One region of the Bradyrhizobium sp. 2TAF36 genome, then DNA from elsewhere that is predicted to be linked to it. Evidence: riboswitches for the same ligand, from Rfam matches in the RefSeq annotation. Region 1 holds a riboswitch; each other region holds the start of a gene.
What was found. Region 1 has a riboswitch for cobalamin ahead of AB4Z51_RS30160 (energy-coupling factor ABC transporter permease). Riboswitches for the same ligand answer to the same signal wherever they lie in the genome.
Positions count from the first base shown of each region.

Region 2: another riboswitch for cobalamin. It lies ahead of AB4Z51_RS09595 (ribonucleoside-diphosphate reductase subunit alpha); the one in region 1 lies ahead of AB4Z51_RS30160 (energy-coupling factor ABC transporter permease).
Region 3: another riboswitch for cobalamin. It lies ahead of AB4Z51_RS16595 (TonB-dependent receptor); the one in region 1 lies ahead of AB4Z51_RS30160 (energy-coupling factor ABC transporter permease).
Region 4: another riboswitch for cobalamin. It lies ahead of AB4Z51_RS09610 (TonB-dependent receptor plug domain-containing protein); the one in region 1 lies ahead of AB4Z51_RS30160 (energy-coupling factor ABC transporter permease).

Region 1 is NZ_JBFRFR010000059.1:49,717-54,459, reverse strand. Features, by position in the region: gene AB4Z51_RS30175 (histidine phosphatase family protein) at 1-524, shown strand, start outside; gene cobT (nicotinate-nucleotide--dimethylbenzimidazole phosphoribosyltransferase) at 531-1,583, opposite strand; gene cobF (precorrin-6A synthase (deacetylating)) at 1,594-2,343, opposite strand; gene AB4Z51_RS30160 (energy-coupling factor ABC transporter permease) at 2,390-3,067, opposite strand; cobalamin riboswitch at 3,105-3,322, opposite strand; gene cobA (uroporphyrinogen-III C-methyltransferase) at 3,341-4,099, opposite strand; gene AB4Z51_RS30150 (cobyrinate a,c-diamide synthase) at 4,096-4,743, opposite strand, start outside.
Region 2 is NZ_JBFRFR010000012.1:179,742-184,484, reverse strand. Features, by position in the region: gene AB4Z51_RS09605 (DUF6925 family protein) at 1-51, shown strand, start outside; gene AB4Z51_RS09600 (hypothetical protein) at 113-691, shown strand; cobalamin riboswitch at 805-1,022, shown strand; gene AB4Z51_RS09595 (ribonucleoside-diphosphate reductase subunit alpha) at 1,145-4,048, shown strand; gene AB4Z51_RS09590 (ribonucleotide-diphosphate reductase subunit beta) at 4,059-4,743, shown strand, end outside.
Region 3 is NZ_JBFRFR010000026.1:46,224-50,966, reverse strand. Features, by position in the region: gene AB4Z51_RS16605 (Cj0069 family protein) at 1-330, opposite strand, end outside; gene AB4Z51_RS16600 (GFA family protein) at 491-898, opposite strand; gene AB4Z51_RS16595 (TonB-dependent receptor) at 1,037-3,385, opposite strand; cobalamin riboswitch at 3,586-3,793, opposite strand; gene AB4Z51_RS16590 (hypothetical protein) at 4,025-4,390, shown strand; gene AB4Z51_RS16585 (FixH family protein) at 4,493-4,743, shown strand, end outside.
Region 4 is NZ_JBFRFR010000012.1:185,675-190,417, reverse strand. Features, by position in the region: gene AB4Z51_RS09635 (adenylate/guanylate cyclase domain-containing protein) at 1-1,055, shown strand, start outside; gene AB4Z51_RS09630 (hypothetical protein) at 1,182-1,358, shown strand; gene AB4Z51_RS09625 (hypothetical protein) at 1,511-1,723, shown strand; gene AB4Z51_RS09620 (hypothetical protein) at 1,828-2,085, shown strand; gene AB4Z51_RS09615 (hypothetical protein) at 2,214-2,435, shown strand; cobalamin riboswitch at 2,511-2,724, shown strand; gene AB4Z51_RS09610 (TonB-dependent receptor plug domain-containing protein) at 2,839-4,743, shown strand, end outside.

The DNA of each region.
Region 1 (4,743 bases):
GCGTCAAAGGGACGATCCATGCGGCCGACGCGCCCGCCGATCTCGGCGATCGCGTGCAACTGGAGGCGTTGCGGCAGAGGCTTCCGCCAGATGCTGCGAGCTTGGCGAGCCCGGCGCGACGTACGGTTGAGACGGCGCGCGCGCTGGGACTCGAACCCGCGTTGGTGCCCGAATTAAGTGAGCAGGATTTTGGCGACTGGACCGGCCGGCGGCATGACGAGCTCGCGGCGACCGGCGGCGAGACCTATGCGCAGTTCTGGAGCGATCCGGCGCACGGGCGGCCGCCGGGCGGCGAAAGTTTTGAGGATCAGGTCGTGCGCGTCCGGCTGGGTCTCTCGCAAATCGGCGCCGGCTCGGCAACGCTCGTCGTTCACTCCGGCACCATCCGCGCCGCGCTCTGCATTGCGCTGGATCTGACACCACAAGCGGCCCTGCGCTTCGTGATCGATCCGTTGTCACTGACCCGGATCGACCGGCTCGCCACCGGCTGGCGCGTCGTCGCGGTCAATCAGCGCGCGGCTTGAGCCGGGTCAGGCCGGGCGATCCGGCACATTGGCCTGCGCGAAGGTCGCCATGCCGTTGTGAAGGCTGCACGCGAGCCGCACCAGCGGCAGCGCGATGGCCGCACCCGATCCTTCGCCGAGCCTGAGATCGAGGCTGATCAACGGCTGCACGTTCAGCGCACGCAACACCAGCCGATGCCCCTGCTCCGCCGATTGATGCGACGGCAGCAGGAATGGCTGGCACGACGGGTTCAGCCGTACCGCCGCCAGCGCCGCCACCGATACGATGAAGCCATCGATCAACACGGGAACGCGGGCTTGCGCAGCCGCAATGATGGCGCCGCAAATCGCCGCGATTTCGAGGCCGCCGACGGCGCACAGGATTTTTTCCGGCGAAGCGCCCGCAATGCCGTGATGCGCAATCGCCGCATCGATCACACCCGCCTTGTGCGCGCGGCCGGCCGCGTCGACGCCGGTACCGCTGCCCGCGATCTCCTCGGCACTGATGCCGAGCAGGCTCGCCGCAATCGCCGCCGACGTCGTGGTATTGCCGATGCCCATCTCGCCGAAGATCAGGAGATCGGGCCTGCCGGCTGCCGCGCGCGCGACTGCGCGCTGACCGGCTTCGAAGGCGAATGCCAGCTCCGTGGGGGTGAGCGCTGCTTCCACGCTGAAGTCGCGCGTGCCGCTGCGCGGCTTGTCGGTGACGATTCCTGCCATCTCCTCCTGTGCCAGCGTGCCGGCGTCGACGACCTCCAGGCCTGAGCCAAGCTCACGCGCCAGCACCGAGATCGCGGCACCGCCCGAGGCAAAATTCGCCATCATCGCGATGGTCACTCCTTGCGGATAGGCCGACACGCCCTGCGCGACGATGCCGTGATCGCCGGCGAAGACGATGATCGGCACTCGCGCAGCGCGCGGTTGCTCGGTCGCCTGCAGGCCCGCAAGCTCGACCGCAAGCTGCTCCAGCCGGCCGAGCGCGCCGGCCGGTTTTGTGAGTTGCGCCTGACGCGCGAGCGCCGCCTCGCGATGGACAGCGGAGACCTCGGGGCATTTCCGGGTGACCCATTCGGGGAGCATGCTGCCTCGCTTACGGCCTGCGCTTGAGAATGTAGCTGTCCATGATCCATCCGTGCCGCTCGCGCGCATCCTGTCGCGCGGCGACGATGCGCGGGCCGATCTCGGCCAGAACGCCCGACATGACGATCTGATCGTGCATACCGAGATAGGCGCCCCACCAGATGTGCAGCCCGGCTGGATCGAGCGACTGGAAAGCCGTGCCGCCGTCGAGCATCACCACCACGGTATCGACGCCCTGCGGCCAGCCGCCTTCGCGCAAGCGGCGCCCCGTCGTGACCAGGAAGGGCTCGCCGATGTCGTTGAGCGGCAGCGCATGCGCCGCGCACAGCGCCTGGATCGAGGTGATGCCCGGCACGACCTCGATATCAGGCAAGGGATCGAGCCGCCGCGCAATGCGCAGCGAGGAATCGTACAGCGAGGGATCGCCCCAGATCAGCAGCGCGACCTTGCCTTTACCTTCGAGATGGCTGGCGATCGTCCGCGACCACGCCGCGGCCACGGCATCGTGCCAGTCGTCCACGCCCTTGTGATAGTCCGCTTCACCGGCATCGCGCACAGGAAGATCGAACTCGGCAATGCGCGTCGTTGGATTGGTGAGTACATCCGCGCAGATCGTCCGCCTGAGATCTGCGAGATCGGACTTCGCCGTCCCCTTGCGCGGGATCAGGATGAGATCGGCCGCGTTGATGGCTTGAACGGCGGCGCGCGTGAGCTGCTCGGGATCGCCGCAACCGATGCCTATCAGGGAGAGTGTCAGCATCGTGAGTGCGAAGGGCGGCCATCACGGCCGCCCGTTCGCTTGTCTCTCAAGCCGCGTTATGCAAACGCGGGGTAACGAGGCCGGGCGCGGTGACGCCGCGCAGCGACTTCGCCAGCGCCAGCACACCGAGGTCGGCCAGCGGCTCGATCACGATGACGAGCGCGTAGGAGGCCGCGAAGGTCGCGATGTTGACGAGGTTGGTCGCACCGAAGCCCGAGCCATAGAGCGCCCAGAACGCAACCCAGGCGATGACGCCGGCCTGATACGTGGTCGACAGCGCCAGCGCCTGGCGATACCTGAGATCGACATAGGCGGTGTTGCGGGCAATGATCCGCGCGGCGATCGCCTGGATCCCGAACAGCGGCACCAGCAGCGTGGTGACGTTCATGCCGAATTGCGGCAGATCGGGCGGCTCGAAGAAGATGCCCTGGAACAACAGTCCGAACGCAAGGCCGAAGGCCGCGGGCGCTGCCCCAAACAGCAGGAACAGGGTCGAGCCGAGGATGAAGTGCACCTCGGAGACGCCCACCGGGAAGTGCGGCAGGATCTCGAAGAAGACGAAAACGAGGCCCGTGGTGGCGAGCGTCCGCGCCGCGAACGACGTGATGCCCTGCTCGCGCACGGTCTCGACCGCGAGCTTCAGCGCAACGCCGCCGACTGCGATGCCGGTTGCGTAACTCAACACGAGCTTGGCGCCCGATACGACTCCGGGTTCGATATGCATGGTTCAGTTCCTTCCTGCCGTCACACCCGACGGCCTTGGCCACAAGACATGCACGGCCGGTCTCCTGGCTCGCGGTTCACTGGGGTTCTCCGGCCTTCCCGGGCCTTGCGGCCCAGTGGCTGATCGGAGTCCCTCACCGCTTACAGTCGCGGGGGCGGCTGGGGTTTTGGGCGGCGCAACTGTCCGCCCACCCCCATTCCCGATTATGCTCCGGCGGTTTGCGCCGCCTCGAGCACCATGCGTCTCCTGTGTGCCCCTTTCGCCAGCCGGGCGTCAAGGGGCGAAGGGCGGCCGGGACGGTCCTGACGGATAATCGCCCGCCAGCGCGCCAAACAGGATCACCGCCGCCGTCGAGGCCGCGCCGCCCCGCGCAAGCTGTTCCGCCAGCTCGGCAATGGTGGTGCGGACCAGCCGCTCGTCGGGACGACCGAGGGATTCGGCGAACAGCGCCGGGGTATCAGGGGCGAGGCCGTGCTCGATCAATTTTGCGACAAGCGCCGGAAAGGTGCGCCGGCCCATATAGACGACGGTGGTCGCTTCGGGATCCGCCAGCGCCGCCCAGTTCAAATTCTGCGGCAGCTCGCCGGTGACATCGGCCCCGGTCACGAACTGCACCCGGCGCGAGGTGTGGCGCCGGGTCAGGGGAATGCCGGCTTGCGCGGCGGCGACACAGGCCGAGGTGATTCCGGGAATGATCTCGTAGCCGATGCCGGCTTCGCGCAGAGCCTCCAGCTCCTCCTCGAGCCGGCCAAAGATACCGGCATCGCCCGATTTCAGCCGCACCACACGGACGCCGGCCGCGGCGTAATCGATCAGCAGGCGGTTGACGTGGTGCTGCTTGGTCGAGGGCCGCCCTGCCCGCTTCCCGACCGCGACGAGATTGGCGCCGGGCCGGGCCAGATCGAGGATCGCGCCCGAGGCGAGGTCGTCATAGAGCACGACGTCGGCATCGCGCAGCCGCGCGGCGCCTTTGAGCGTGAGGAGCTCGGGGTCGCCGGGGCCGGCCGAGATGAAAGTGACAAAACCGCTCACCGATCCTCCGCGATCAGATGGAAGAACGTGCCGGTGGCTTGTCCCCGCCGCGAGCCGGTCTCGGCGATGATCGCGCCTGTTGCATCGTGCACGACCGCCAGCGGCGTATCCGGCTGCGCGACAATCGTCGAATAGTGGAACTCGTGACCGCGCAGGCGCGCGCCGACCTGATGGCCCGGCATCGGCGCGGCGAGCGCAGCGAGACGATAGCCGAGATGCATGCGGCGCTTGGCAAAGCTCGTCTCCAGTCCGAGCAGGCCCGTCATCTCATGACGGACGCCGTCGGCGTCGGTCAGAGCGGTTCCCAGCACCATATAGCCTCCGCATTCGCCGTGCACCGGCCGTGTGTCAGCGAAGGCGCGCAAGCCGCTGCGAAAGCGCGCATTGGCCGCGATCGTGCCGGCATGCAGTTCGGGATAGCCGCCGGGCAGCCAGCAGACATCGGCGCTCGCGTCAGGCGCTTCATCGGCAAGCGGCGAGAATGTCGAGATCTCGGCGCCGGCCGCGCGCCAGGCCTCCAGCATGTGCGGATAGATGAAGGAGAACGCGGCATCGCGGGCCAACGCAATGCGCTGCCCGGGCGGCGTCACGTTCATGCCGTTTGCCGCCGGTTGCGGCGAACAGCTTGCTGCCGCCCGCAGCAC
Region 2 (4,743 bases), on a different contig from region 1:
GACCGGCGCGATCCAGCCGAGACTGAAGATCCCATGGAGGCTCTTCACTGAGTCAGACGTGATGCCGCGTTCCAGCAAAATTGTGCTACAAATCCCACAAGGAGATCGTTCCATGACTGTCACCATCCTGCCGCCCCACGCCGACCGTTTCCGCCTTCATCCGGTCGCGTCGCGCATCGCGCCGATGTTCTGCTTTGCACTGCTGACGGTGTCATGCGCGCTCGCGAGCTTCGCGCTTGCCTGCGCGACGCCGTTTGCGGCGTTCGCCGTCGTCGCCGCCGCGATGCTGCCGATGCGTCCGGCGCTGCTCGTCGTCACCGGCGCCTGGCTCGTGAACCAGACCATCGGCTTTGGCGTGCTGCACTATCCCATCGATGGCAGCACCATCGCCTGGGGCTTTGTCATCGGTGCTGCCGCGTTGCTGTCGACGGCAGCGGCATCGACCGTTCTCCGCCTGCTGCCGCAGGGCCGCACGCCGCTGATGCTGGCCATCGCGCTCGTCGCCGCCTACGCCGCCTATGAGCTCGCGCTGCTTGCCGCGACGCCGTTCCTTGGCGGAGAGGGCGCGTTCACTGCGGCCATCGTGACGCGCATCGGGCTGACCAGCGCCGTCTGGCTCGCCGGCCTCGTCGCCGCCTGCGAGATCGTCCGCCTGGTCGATCCGTTCGGGCGCGCGATGCGGAACGCGTAATGCTGGATGTGCGTCATCCCAAGGGTTGCGCGAGCCAGGCGGGAACTCCCGCATTCCACAGGGAACACCGCTTCCGGCCCGCAACGAATCGTTGACACCCGGCTGCATATGTCACCACATGTGGGCGTCACGGTTCCGCTGGATCGCAAGATTTAGTGGCTAAGAGGGAAGCCGGTGAACCGCGCGAGAGCGCGGAATTCCGGCGCTGCCCCCGCAACTGTCAGCAGCGAGCTGCTTCCGAACAATCGTCACTGGTGCCTTTCGCGCCGGGAAGACGGGAAGTGGGCGACGACCTGCGAGCCAGGAGACCTGCCGCGACGATCTGAACGTCCACGGGCGGGGTGTCCGGCGGTCGCTTGCACGCACCGCCCGGCAACTCTGCCGCCGGCGTTTCTGCAGCGTCCTTCCTTACAGCCCCGTTCAAACACAACGCGCGCATCACGGGGCCCTTTGATGTCACTCAACCTGCACGACGCGGACACCGCTTCCGCACCCATCGTTCATTTGCGTCCACAATCGCTTGCGCCTGCTTCGAGCGAGCCGGCCATGCAGATCATCCGTCGCAACGGCAAGGTCTCGCCGTTCGATTCCGCGAAGATCGCGGTCGCCATGACCAAGGCGTTTCTTGCGGTCGAAGGCACCAGTGCGGTCGCCTCGCGCCGCGTCCATGAGAGCGTGGAGCAGCTGACGGCCGAAGTCGTCGCTGCGTTGATGCGGCGGGCAGGCGAGGGACGCACCTTCCATATCGAGGATGTGCAGGACCAGGTCGAGCTCGCCTTGATGCGGAGCGAGCACCACAAGGTCGCACGCGCCTATGTGCTGTACCGCGAGGAGCGGTCGCGCCAGCGCGCCGAGGAGGCGGCCGCGGAAGCGACGCCCGCTGTCGCGCCGGCACTTCATGTCACGCTCGCCGACGGTTCGCGCGTTGGTCTCGACACCAAGCGGCTTGCGCTGATTATCGGCGAAGCCTGCGCCGGTCTCGACGGCGTCTCCGCGGCACCCGTGCTCACCGAGACCACCCGCAATCTCTACGACGGCATCAGCCAGGACGAACTGGCGCTGGCCTCGATCATGGCCGCACGCACGCTGGTCGAGCAGGAGCCGAATTATGCTTATGTCAGTGCGCGCCTGCTGCTGGACAAGCTCCGCGGCGAGGTGCTGTCCTATGTCCATGCCGGGCCGACCTTCGCCTCGCAGGCCGATATGGCTGTGCGCTATGCCGAATATTACCCGGCCTACGTGAAGACCGGCATCGCTGCCGAACTGCTCGATCCTGAACTGGCCCGCTTCGACCTCGGCCGGATCGCGGCTGCACTCAAGCCCGAGCGCGACCTGAACTTCCAGTTCCTCGGCCTCCAGACGCTGTACGACCGCTACTTCCTGCACGTCCGCGGCAAGCGGATCGAACTGCCGCAAGCTTTCTTCATGCGCGTCGCGATGGGTCTTGCGGTGCGCGAGATCGACCGAGAGGCCAGGGCGATCGAGTTCTACGATCTGCTGTCATCGTTCGACTTCATGGCCTCGACGCCGACGCTGTTCAATTCGGGTACGCTGCGTCCGCAATTGTCGTCCTGTTTTCTCACGACAGTCTCGGACGACCTCGACGGCATCTTCAAGTCGATCAAGGACAACGCACTGCTGGCAAAATATTCCGGCGGCCTCGGCAACGACTGGACGCCGGTCCGTGGGCTCGGCGCCCACATCAAGGGCACCAACGGCGAGAGCCAGGGCATCATCCCGTTCCTGAAGGTTGCCAACGACACCGCGATTGCCGTCAACCAGGGCGGCAAGCGCAAGGGCGCGGTCTGCGCCTATCTGGAGACCTGGCACGTCGACATCGAGGAATTCCTCGACCTGCGCAAGAACACCGGCGACGACCGCCGTCGTACCCACGACATGAACACCGCCAATTGGGTGCCGGACCTGTTCATGCAGCGCGTCGATGCCGATGGCGAATGGACGCTGTTTTCGCCCGACGAGACGCCCGATTTGCACGATCTATACGGCGGGGCGTTCAAGACGGCTTACGAGGCCTATGAGGCCAAGGCGAAAGCCGGCGGCATGCGCGTCTTCAAGACCGTGCGCGCGAGCGACCTCTGGCGTCGCATGCTGACCATGCTGTTCGAGACCGGTCATCCCTGGATCACCTTCAAGGACCCCTGCAACCTGCGTTCGCCGCAGCGGCACGTTGGCGTGATCCACTCGTCGAACCTCTGCACCGAGATCACGCTGAACACCTCCGCCGACGAGGTCGCGGTCTGCAATCTCGGCTCCATCAACATGCTCAACCATGTCGGGCCTGATGGTGTCGACCAGGCCAAGCTGAAGCGGACGGTGACCACCGCCGTCCGGATGCTCGACAACGTCATCGACATCAATTTCTACACCATCCCGGAGGCGCGTCGCTCCAACATGCGTCATCGTCCCGTCGGGCTCGGCCTCATGGGCTTTCAGGAAGCGCTTCAGGTCCAGCGCATTCCGACCGCGTCCGACGCGGCAGTGGCGTTTGCCGACACCAGCATGGAGGCAATCTCGTTCCACGCGATCGAAGCGTCGTCCGATCTCGCCGCGGAGCGCGGACGCTATCCGAGCTTCGAGGGCTCGCTGTGGTCGAAGGGCGTCTTGCCGCTCGACTCCATCCAGCTTCTCGCCGACGCGCGCGGTGGTCTCGACGTCGATCGCTCCGCAACACTCGACTGGGATCGCCTCCGCGAGAAGGTCACGTCCAGCGGCATGCGCAACTCGAACGTCATGGCGATCGCGCCGACGGCGACGATCTCCAACATCTGCGGCGTCTCGCAGTCGATCGAGCCGAACTATCAGAACCTGTTCGTGAAATCGAACATGTCCGGCGACTTCACGGTCGTGAACGAGTTCCTGGTGCGCGACCTCAAGGCGAGGGGGCTTTGGGACGAGGTGATGGTCTCCGACCTCAAATATTTCGACGGCAGCGTCGGCCAGATCGACCGCGTTCCTGACGATCTGAAGGCGCTCTACGCCACCGCCTTCGAGATCGACAGCGCCTGGCTGATCGAGGCGGCCGCGCGCCGGCAGAAATGGATCGACCAGTCGCAGTCGCTCAACCTCTACATCGCCAATCCCTCCGGCAAGAAGCTCGACGCGCTCTACTGGCTGGCCTGGCGGCGCGGCTTGAAGACGACGTACTATTTGCGCTCGCGCAGCGCCACGCATGTCGAGAAATCGACGTTGAAGGGCACCGACGGAAAGCTCAATGCGGTGTCCGCGTCTGTGGCGGTGTCGCACGCGCCGATCGTGATCCCGACCGCAGCGGCACCGGACCTCGACGGCATCAAGGCCTGCCGGATCGACGATCCCGAATGCGAAGCGTGCCAGTGAGGAGATGACGATGCTCGACTGGTCCGATACCGAAACCACAGCAGCCGCTCCGGCCGCCTCAAGTCTAGCCACTGCACTGCGTCCGCAGAGCCAGCTCAAGCTCGAGCCGGCCGACCCGACCGGCCTAGGTGCGATCGACCGCGCCGGCGGCCGCGTCTCCGTCGACGAGAAGCGGATGATCAACTGCCGCGCCGACGTCAACCAGCTGCTTCCGCTGAAGTACAAATGGGCCTGGGAGAAGTATCTCTCAGGCTGCAACAATCACTGGATGCCGACCGAAGTTTCGATGCAGGCCGACATCGCGCTATGGAAGTCGCGGGACGGGCTGACGGAGGACGAGCGGCGCGCGATCAAGCGCAATCTCGGCTTCTTCGCAGCCTCTGAATCGCTCGTCGCCAACAACATCGTGCTGGCGATCTACCGTCACCTCACCAATCCGGAGTGCCGGCAGTACCTCCTTCGGCAGGCCTTCGAGGAGGCGGTGCACACCCACACCTTCCAGTATATCGTCGAAAGCCTCGGCCTCGACGAGGGCGAGCTGTTCAACATGTACCGCGAGGTGCCGTCGATCACGGACAAGGCGGCCTGGGCGCTCAAGCACACGCAGCACCTGGACGATCCGTCGTTCCAGACGGGGACGCCGGATAGCGACCGCGCCTTCCTGCGCGATCTCGTCGCCTTCTATGTCGTGTTCG
Region 3 (4,743 bases), on a different contig from region 1:
CTTCAGGATCACGTCGGGATGGGCGCTTACCCACGGCCCTTGCGCCGCAACGTCGCGAAGCAGCGGGTCGAGGGCCTCGCGCGTCTTGCCTTGATGGATCGGATCGACCCAGACGAGCACGCCATCGACGGCGAGCAGTTGATCGCGCGCGGCGTCGGCGAAAATCTCGTCGTAGATCACCGGCCGGGCTTCGATGCCGACCGCGGCGAGTGCTTCGAAAACGCGAACGAAGCGGCTGTTTTGCGCCGTCGCGTCCCGGCGCGCGGCTGCATCGCCGCGGGAGAGGATGGCAACGGTATGGCGGAGAGGAGGGTGGCGTTCGGTATCCATGCGCAAGCTCCACGAATGGCGTGCTGCGCAGAGCTTGGACCGAGGTCTCACGGGGAGTCTGCTTCGTCCCCACGCCGATGAATGTACGTGAAATCGTCCGGTCGTTGCAAGATGGTGCTTGTGCGGTTCCATCTAGACGGCGAACGCTTCGCGCGCGCCGCTACGGTGGCGGAGGATAGCGGTCGAATGTCGGCAGTTCGTGCGCGCGCTCCATCCATCGAAGGCGCTCTGCGACCTGGATGTGCATCGTCGCCGGTACGGCATCGGGATCGTCGTAGGTCGCGCTCTGGACGTCGATGACCCCGGGCAACATGTCGGCATTGACATAAAACAGGCCGGTTCCGCAGTCGCCGCAAAAGTGCCGCCGGGCATTTTCCGAGGAGTGATACACCTTGGGCTCGCCCTTGGTCACCTTGACGGCATCGTCCGCGTACATCGTCCAGCCGACGACGGGAGCGCCCGCGTGAAGCCTGCAATCGCGGCAGTGACACAGCGCGTGCACGATCGCTTCGCCCTCGACCTGATAGCGGATCGCGCCGCAGTGACAACCGCCGGTGATGGTGCTCATGCGTTCCTCCCGATGGAAGACAGGTCTCGTTGATCGATAGCTCTCGAGACCTGCGGCTTCAACGGCGCAATCGATTTGCGATTGCGTCCTACTGTCGCGTGACAACTCCTGCCACGGCGCGGGCGAGGTGATCCGCGACTACCACTTGAACGAAGCCGCGATCTCGTAGCTGCGCGGCGCGCCCAGGATGATCTGGTCGGTGTAACCCGGATCGCCCCAGGCCGCGTAGAGCTTGTTGGTCAGGTTCCTCACGCGAAAGCTGATCCGGGTCTGGTCGACGCCCGGGAAATAGGCTTTTGGAATATCGACGAACGCGTATGCGTCGAAGATCGTGTAGGCGTCCATCGTGACCAGATTGTCCTGGAAGTTGAAGCGGTCGCCGACGTGACGGACGAGGCCGCCGATCTCGACCGGCAGCTTCGTGTCGAAGCGATAGGAGGCGCCGGCGTTGGCGATGAAGTTGGGAACGTTGGGCGGCGTCTTGCCCGAATAGGACTGGAAGTCGCCATTGCCGTCGACATAGGTGAAGTCGATGAAGCGCGACTGCACGAAGGCGACGTTGCCCCATAGTTTCAGGCCCGCGACCGGATTGACCGCGGCGGCGATCTCGACGCCCTTGGAGGCCATCTTGCCGGCGACGTTGAAGAGGATGCCGCTTTCGGGGACGTAGACGTTCTTGCGCTCGATGTCGAAGGCCGAGAACGTGGCCTCCGCGCGCCTGTCGGCCGACAGCAGCTTCACGCCGGTCTCGTAGGTCCGCGACGTCGTGAGCAGCAGCGGCGTCGTGGGCCTGAGGATGAAGATGTTCGCCACCGTCGGGTCGGCTGCCGTCGCGTACTGGCTGTAAAGCATCACGCCGGGCGCGATGTCCCAGGTGTAGCCGATGCGTCCGGTGACCGGATTGAACGTCTTCGAGAAAGGATAGTTGGCTTTCAGGAGGCCATTCTCGTCGAAGCGGGTCCGCGACAGCTCGATATTCTCAAAACGGATGCCGCCGATCAGCGCAAAGGTCGAGGTCAGCTTGAGCCGGTCCTCGAACGACAGCGAGGCGGTGTCGAGATGGGTGTAGATCTTCTCGTCGCTGCGCGGGCCGTAGAGGCCGCGGTCCGGATTGAGGAGGTCGACGTAGTCATTGAAGAACAGCGTGTCCTGCGAGACGTTGAACTGGTTGCTGCTCGCCGCCACGGTGGCGACGAAGCGATTGTCCATTCCGCCGAGATTGGAATTGACGGTGAGGTCGGTGATGTTGCCGTAGAGCCGCTGCGCGTGATCGAGCGCCAGGCGCTCGCGGTAGATGCTCTGCGCGCCTGCGAAATTGCCTACGGTCTGGTCAAACGACGAGATCTCGTTGTTGAACCAGTGCCGGTGGGCGTCATAGCCATAGACCAGGCTCTTCAGCGAGATGTTGTTGGTGATGTCCCATTGAAAGCCGCTGCGCAGCCAGAGCTCGTTGGCGCCGCTGTGATTGTCGAGCACGTTGTAGTTCGTGGTCAGCGTGCGCGCGTCGATGGTGACCGGGACCGGCGTGCCGCCGCCGAGGTAATAGTTGCTCCAGAGGCCGGAGACGACGCCATACGTCGGCACGATGCCCGGCGCGTTCGCCGGCACCAGCGGCGTCCCCCAGTAGAAGCGGTCGTTGTCCTGCCTGTATTCGGTCGCGCCCCAGATCCTCAGGTTCTCGTTGACGCGATAGTTCAGCTGGCCCGAGACGTTGCTGAGCTTCGAATAGGTGTCGTCGATAAAGCCCTTGTTGTTGAAATGGCTGATGTCGAAGCGGTAGTCGAGGCCGTTGATCAGCGTGCTGCCGCCCGATCCGTAACCGGCGCGATAGCCGTTGAAGGAATCGTAGGAAGTGAAGGCGTCGTTGACGATTGGTCCGGTGTGCGGCGCCTTGTTCACGTAGTTGATGGCGCCGCCGGTCGCACCGAGGCCCGCCACCAGCGAGTCCGGTCCCTTGATGATCTCGACCTGCTGGAGACCAGCCACGTCCATGGGACGGCCGGTCATGGTCGACGGCCCGATCGGGATTCCGTTGTAGAGCGTGGAGATCTGGTCGCCGGAAAAGCCACGCATCGAGAAGATGGCGGGCGCGCCGGGCGCATCGCCGCCGGTGACGCCGACTGCAGCCTTGGCGACGTCGGTCGTGGTCCGGATGCCCAGGTTCTGCATCGTCTGTTGACCGATGACCTCGACGGTCGCCGGCATCTCGCGCGCCGTGATGCCGAGCCGGGAGCCGACGTCGGTGACGGCTGCCGTATTGAGCGGCGTCTGTACCGGCCCGCTCGGAGCTTGCGCGGCCGGAACGGCGACAGCAGGGGCGCCACGATTGCGTCCCGCGGCGCGCCGGGCCGCGCGCTGCTTCTGAGTGCCGGGGCTGACGGCAGGAGCCTGTCGCGGCGCAGGCGGCGACACGATCACCGGGCCGACCTCCCGGGAGCGGTTGTCCTGCGCCGCGCTTTGCGCGAGCGCCGCGGACGACAAGGACACCGACGAGAGCAGAGTAATCAGGAAAGCACGCGATAACGCTGGCCTTGCGCCAGCACGGAAATGAAGATTTTGCACGACAACGCTCTGCGGCGACGCAAACAAACCGTCACCGCGGTTGCCTTAGTCATCCACCTTCGCCCCAGGCGGCGGATGCACCGGCTACTTGTCCGACATCAGGGCACCCCGCCCAATGCGTTCGCGCGTGACCATGGCTGGTAGCAGGTTTCCTGGCTCGCGGGTCATCGCCTTCGACCACCTTCCCAGAGGCCCAAGCGGGGCTCCAGTGGTTCGTTTGGTCGTCGGCTATCCGCCTACAGTTGCGGGGGCAGCCGCGGAATTGCCCACTGAGGTGGACGCACCGCATTCCCTTGAAGAGTCCTTGCGGACACTACCGATCACGAAACTGGCATCAGGGGATGAGCGCGTCAACATCCGCGCGGGCTGCTGGACGGGCCGGTCGGTCGATGGTGGCCTTGTGTTGCTGTTTTGCACGATAGTCCGAAGGACCGCGTCGAAACGTCCAACCCGGCCTCCGGACGAGCCTGGGTAACGAACGCTTGACCACGATCAATAACTGCCTTTGGTGTCCGAGTATGCTACTGAGGCCGAGTTCCGGCCCGACAAGGTAAGTCGATATTGATGCAGTTCGTCCGTACCATCCTGGCAGTCGCCATCGCCATATCCTTGGCGATGCTGCCGGTTGGCGCGTCCGCGGCGAACCTCGCAATGTCGTCGGATGGCATGCAGACGGCCATGCACATGAGCGGCGACGCCGACATGTCGATGGACGATTGTTGTCCCGACATGAAGGGAACGGGCTCCCATAGCGGCGGCTACAAGTGCGGGATGGGCTTCTGCTGCGTCGGTGGGATCATCGCGCTCGGTGATGTCAGGCCCGTGGCGTTCGAACGTCTCGCCGTCATGGCCAGCACGATGGCTATTCCCCCGGATCAGGTCGTTTCCTTCCGCGGCGGCAGTCCTCCTTTCCGACCTCCTCGAATCTGATCTCGCAAAGCCCGAGACGCGAGCGGCGTGCCTGCTCGCGACGACGACTGACGTGCGCGCTTCACGCGCCACGGCGAAAGATCAATTCATGAGGACAGGACAATGCTTTCCAAAATCAGCACCGCGGCTCTCGCCGCCACCCTTTCGCTTGCCGCTTCCGCCGCGATGGCGGGCGCGGGCGACTACGCCTTCGAGCCCGTCACTCCGCAGATGAAGAAGGGCGAAGACGTCACGCTCGCCGTTCGCCTGACGAACAAGCAGACCGGCAAGCCGATACCGGACGCAGTCATCTTCAAAAGCCGCCTCGACATGGCCCCGGACGGGATGGCCGAGATGGAATCGGCGGTCGCGCC
Region 4 (4,743 bases), on a different contig from region 1:
TCGTCTCCAGTGGCATCACGCGACCGGTGCGGCTGTTGCTCGCCGGCACCCGCGAGGTCGAGGCGGGCCGCTTCGACAAGACCATCACGGTCTCGACCCAGGACGAGATCGGCGAACTCGCCGCCGCCTTCAATCGCATGATCGAGCAGCTGCGGCACAACGAGCGGATCCGTGAGACCTTTGGCCGCTATATCGATCCCAAGGTGGCGCAGGGGCTGATCGACCGACCCGAAGTTGCCATCGACGGCCAGCGCCGGGTGATGACCATCATGTTCTCCGACATGAGCGGCTTCACCTCGATGAGCGAGGGCATGACCCCGCGTGGCCTCGTCAAGGTCATGAACCACTATTTCACGGTGATGTCCGCGCCGATCCGGAGCCATCGCGGCGTTATCGATAAATATATCGGCGATGCCATCATGGCCTATTGGGGCCCTCCCTTCATTGAGGAGGACGAGCCGGCGCTGTTCGCCTGCTACGCCGCCATCGACATGGCCGATGAGGTGCCGGCGTTGCAGAAGCAATTGCCTGACCTGCTCGGTATCCGCGCCATGCCAGGCCCTTGCGATCTGCGCATCGGGATTGCCACCGGCGAGGTCCTGACCGGCAGCATCGGCTCCGAGCTGATGATGAGCTTCACCGTGATGGGCGATGCCGTGAACCTCGCTTCGCGGCTCGAACTGGTCAACAAGATCTACGGCACGCGGATCCTGATCGCGCAGGCCACGGCGGACGCGATCGGCTCGAACCTCGAGCTGCGCGAGATCGATCGTCTGGCGGTGGCCGGCCAAAGCGCATCGCAGGCCATTTTCGAGGTGATGAGCAAGGCGCACGGGCTCAGCGTCCCGCAGGAGAGCCTGCGCGCGCGCTACGCCGAAGGCCTCGCCGCCTACCGCGCGCAGCGCTTCGACGAGGCTCGCGCCGCGTTCAATGCAGCGCTCGAAGCCGTGCCCGGCGACGGTCCCTCGCGCACGCTGCTCGGCCGCATCGCGCAGTTCGAGGCCAATCCGCCGGACGCCAATTGGGACGGCGCCTGGCGGCTGGAGCAGAAATAGCTGTTCTTGCTGGGCTTGCACCGCCCTTGCTGGAAAAAACGTTTCTACTCGATAACGATGTTCGCCGTGACCTATTTCTCAGGCTTAGGTTTGACGTCCCTTGTGGCGTTTGATGGGGACACGCCGATGACAGAACTTCATGACAGGCTGGAACGGTTCGAGACGCTCACCGCCGAATGCGAGCTGATTGCCAAGCTCGCCACCGACAGCACCAAGCGCGAGTTCTATCTGAGACTCTCGGAGCAGTATCGTCAGCTGGCGGTGGATATGCGGAAGGCGATCGCGACCAAGGCCGCGGCCTGACGCCGCCTGCAATCCGTTCTTAATGTTTGGCGCGCATCCTTTGAGGATGCGAGCGTCGCGATCATGATTGCTCGCATTGGGAATGCCGAGGTCCGTTGCGGTGCAGCGCATCTCGCTGACGTCGCTTTGCCGCTCCTCACCAGGGCAATCCCATGCGCCTTCTCGCAGTCCTCATCTTCGCGCTCATGACGGCCGCCTGCAACCAGGAGCAGGACATCACCGGCTCGACCCCGGTCTGTGCGATGCGGAACTACAGCTCCTACAATCCCCGCGACATGAACCAGTGCGTTGCCGCCTGCAAGGCGTGCGACCACGGCAACACCGTCACCTGCACCACGTCATGCACCCTCAAGGGTGCCCACTGAGCGGCGGCGCTGCGTGAAGCTGAGGAGCAGACGGTGCTCGGGCACCGGAACGATTCACATGGGTTAGTCATTGAAGGGGCAGGCAGGACGCGGAGTCCTATGGAATGGGTATGCTCGATCCCGGTCGGTTCCTGGTGTCGTGCTCGCATTGCGATGCATGGCCGATGGCGGCCAACGTCAAACGTTCGAGCTGGTCGGCGTCGCCGCACGAGGTCCGCTTCGTATGCCCGCGCTGTCGCCGCGAGGAGACCGCCATCATCTCGGCCTCCGGTGAGCTGACCCCGATCCGGCGCATCGACGCTCCGCTGCGCGATGTCACCGCGGCCTGGGCTCAGGCCCAGCGGCCAAGAGGTCGGGCGTAGCCCGCCCGTCACAGGACCAAGAGATCGGGCGTAGTCGGCTCTGCGCAACGCCTTGCGCGGTCCGTTTTTGGAACCCAGCCTACGCCGACGCGTTTCCGCTCCGACATCAACGCACCGAGGCCCTGCGAATGATCAGCGAGCATTTCGACACCCGCACCCGGATCAACATGAAGCTGGCGCTGGATCGGGTCTGCCGCAATCGCCCGGTCGGCGAGGACCATTGCTTTCGCAGGTCCGTTGCCGAGAACATCATCCGCTGCGCGCTCACGGGCCGCACCGGCATCGGCCAGCTCGTCGATGCCGGCGAGCGGGCGGTGATCAGGACGCGTTCGGAGCGGGAGCCGGCCTGATTGCGCCGGCTCAATCTCCGGTGCGGTGCTTTGCCCGTCATGCAACCGGCCGATTGACTCTCCGCTTGCCCGCCCCGTAGATTGGCCGGTGACGGTTCTCCTCACGGAGATCAAAAGGGAACGTGGTGCGAGGTTTTCCCGATACCGGGATATTCTCAACGCCACGGCTGCCCCCGCAACTGTAAGCGGTGAATCTTTCGTCATATGCCACTGGGAATCTCGGTCCTGGGAAGGCGACGTAAGGTAACGACCCGCGAGCCAGGAGACCTGCCGTCAGCCGTGGTCACACGCGAAGATGTCGGTCGGGGAGTACAGACATTAGCTTCACGGGAGCAATCGAACGCTCCGCCGTGAAACCTCGTTCGCTGTGACGTGCCACTGACGTCATACCGAGGTTACAAGAGTGTCCCGTATTGTCTTTGCCGCCAGGCGCTTCCGCGCCGGCGTTGTCGCGTTCGTTTCCCTGTATTCGCTCGATCTGTCCATTGCCCAGGCCCAGCAGTCGGCATCGCCCGATCTGCTGCCGCCGGTCGAGGTCGCGCCGACCGAGCGTGCGGCCAAGCCGCGAGCCGCGCGGCCTGCGCCCGACCAGCCCGAGCAGCGGCGCGTCGCTCGGCTGCCGAAGCCCGAGCTGGTGCCGGCGTCGCCCCCGGTTGCCGGGGTATCCGCGGCCAACCTGTTTCCGACGGTCGTCGTCAGTCCGACGGGCGTTGTCACTCCGACCAATCTGGTTGCGAGCTCGGTGACGGTTCTGACCGCCAGAGACATGGAGCGCGATCAGCGCCGGACCGCATCCGATGCGCTGAGCGCGGTTCCTGGCCTGAACCTCGTGCAGACCGGCGGTCCGGGGGGACAGACGTCGATCTTCATGCGCGGAACGAATTCCAACCACACCAAGGTCCTGATCGACGGCATCGATGTCAGCGATCCCGGCAACCCGAACCGTTCGTTTGATTTCGGCCAGTTGCTCACCTCCGACATTCAGCAGATCGAAGTCCTGCGCGGTCCGCAGGGCGGTCTCTACGGCGCAGACGCGCTGGGTGGCGTGATCTCCATCGTGACGAAGAAGGGCGACGGTCCCGCCCGCGCCACCGGCTCGGTCGAGGGAGGCTCGTTCGGAACGTTCAATCAAACTGCAGGTCTGAGCGGTTCACAGGACCACTTCAACTATGCCTTCAACGTCGCGCATTTCCACGCGAACGACGTGCCGGTGACGCCGGTCGAATTGCTGCCGCCGGGGCAGAAGGCGATCGGCAACAACTACGACAACATGACTTATTCGACGAAGCTTGGCGCCGAACTGAGCGAAAACCTGACGCTCAATGGCGTGGCGCGGTACACCGACGCTACCCTGCGCTTTACCGGAGACACCTTCGATCCCGTCACATCCGCGAGCTTTCCCGCGGCCGCGCAAAGCACGCAGACGGTGCACCAGCTCTTCACGCGCGGGGAGGCGGTCTGGTCCGCTCTCGACGACCGGATGAAAAGCTATTTCGGCGTCAACTACACCAATCACTGGAACTACAACATCTCGCCCGGCGACGTGATGGCCACGATTACGACCGGCGACCGCGTCAAGTATGATTGGCACACCACGACCCAGCTCGCGCCCAACAACAATGTCATCATTGGTGCGGAGCATGAGACCGAAACACTGCAAACGGCGACGGTCTCGGCGCAAAACGTCAACAAGGCCGGGTATATGGAGCTGCAGTCCCAGTTCCGGGATCGAGTCTTCTTCACGGCCAACGTCCGGCAGGACGACAACGAGCGGTTTGGAGAGCATCCGACCTTTCGTCTGGCGTCTGCCGTGATCGTGCCGGTCACGGATACGAAGTTCAAGGGAAGCTACGGCACGGGGTTCAAGGCGCCCACGCTCAACCAGCTTTACGTGAGCTTTCCCGCGTTCTTCTTCTTTGCAAATCCCAACCTCAGGCCCGAGGAAAGCGTCGGATATGACGCCGGCTTCGAGCAACCCTTGTTTGGCGATCGCGTTCGCTTCGGCTCGACCTACTTCCGCAACAACATCACGGACCTGATCCAGAGCACGTTCGATCCCGTGACGTTCGCGAGCACCAACACCAATATCGGCAAGGCGATCACGGAGGGCACGGAGAGCTTCGTCGCGGCTGCGATCACGGACCGGCTTCGCGTTCGTGCCGACTACACTTTTACCCGCGCGGTGGATGCGACGGCGGGACTGGAGCTGCTGAGGCGTCCGAAGGAGAAGTGGAGCGCAAATGTCATCTGGAATCCGATCGATCCGCTGACACTTTCCGCAACCGTGTTGCACGTCGGGAGTTTCGTC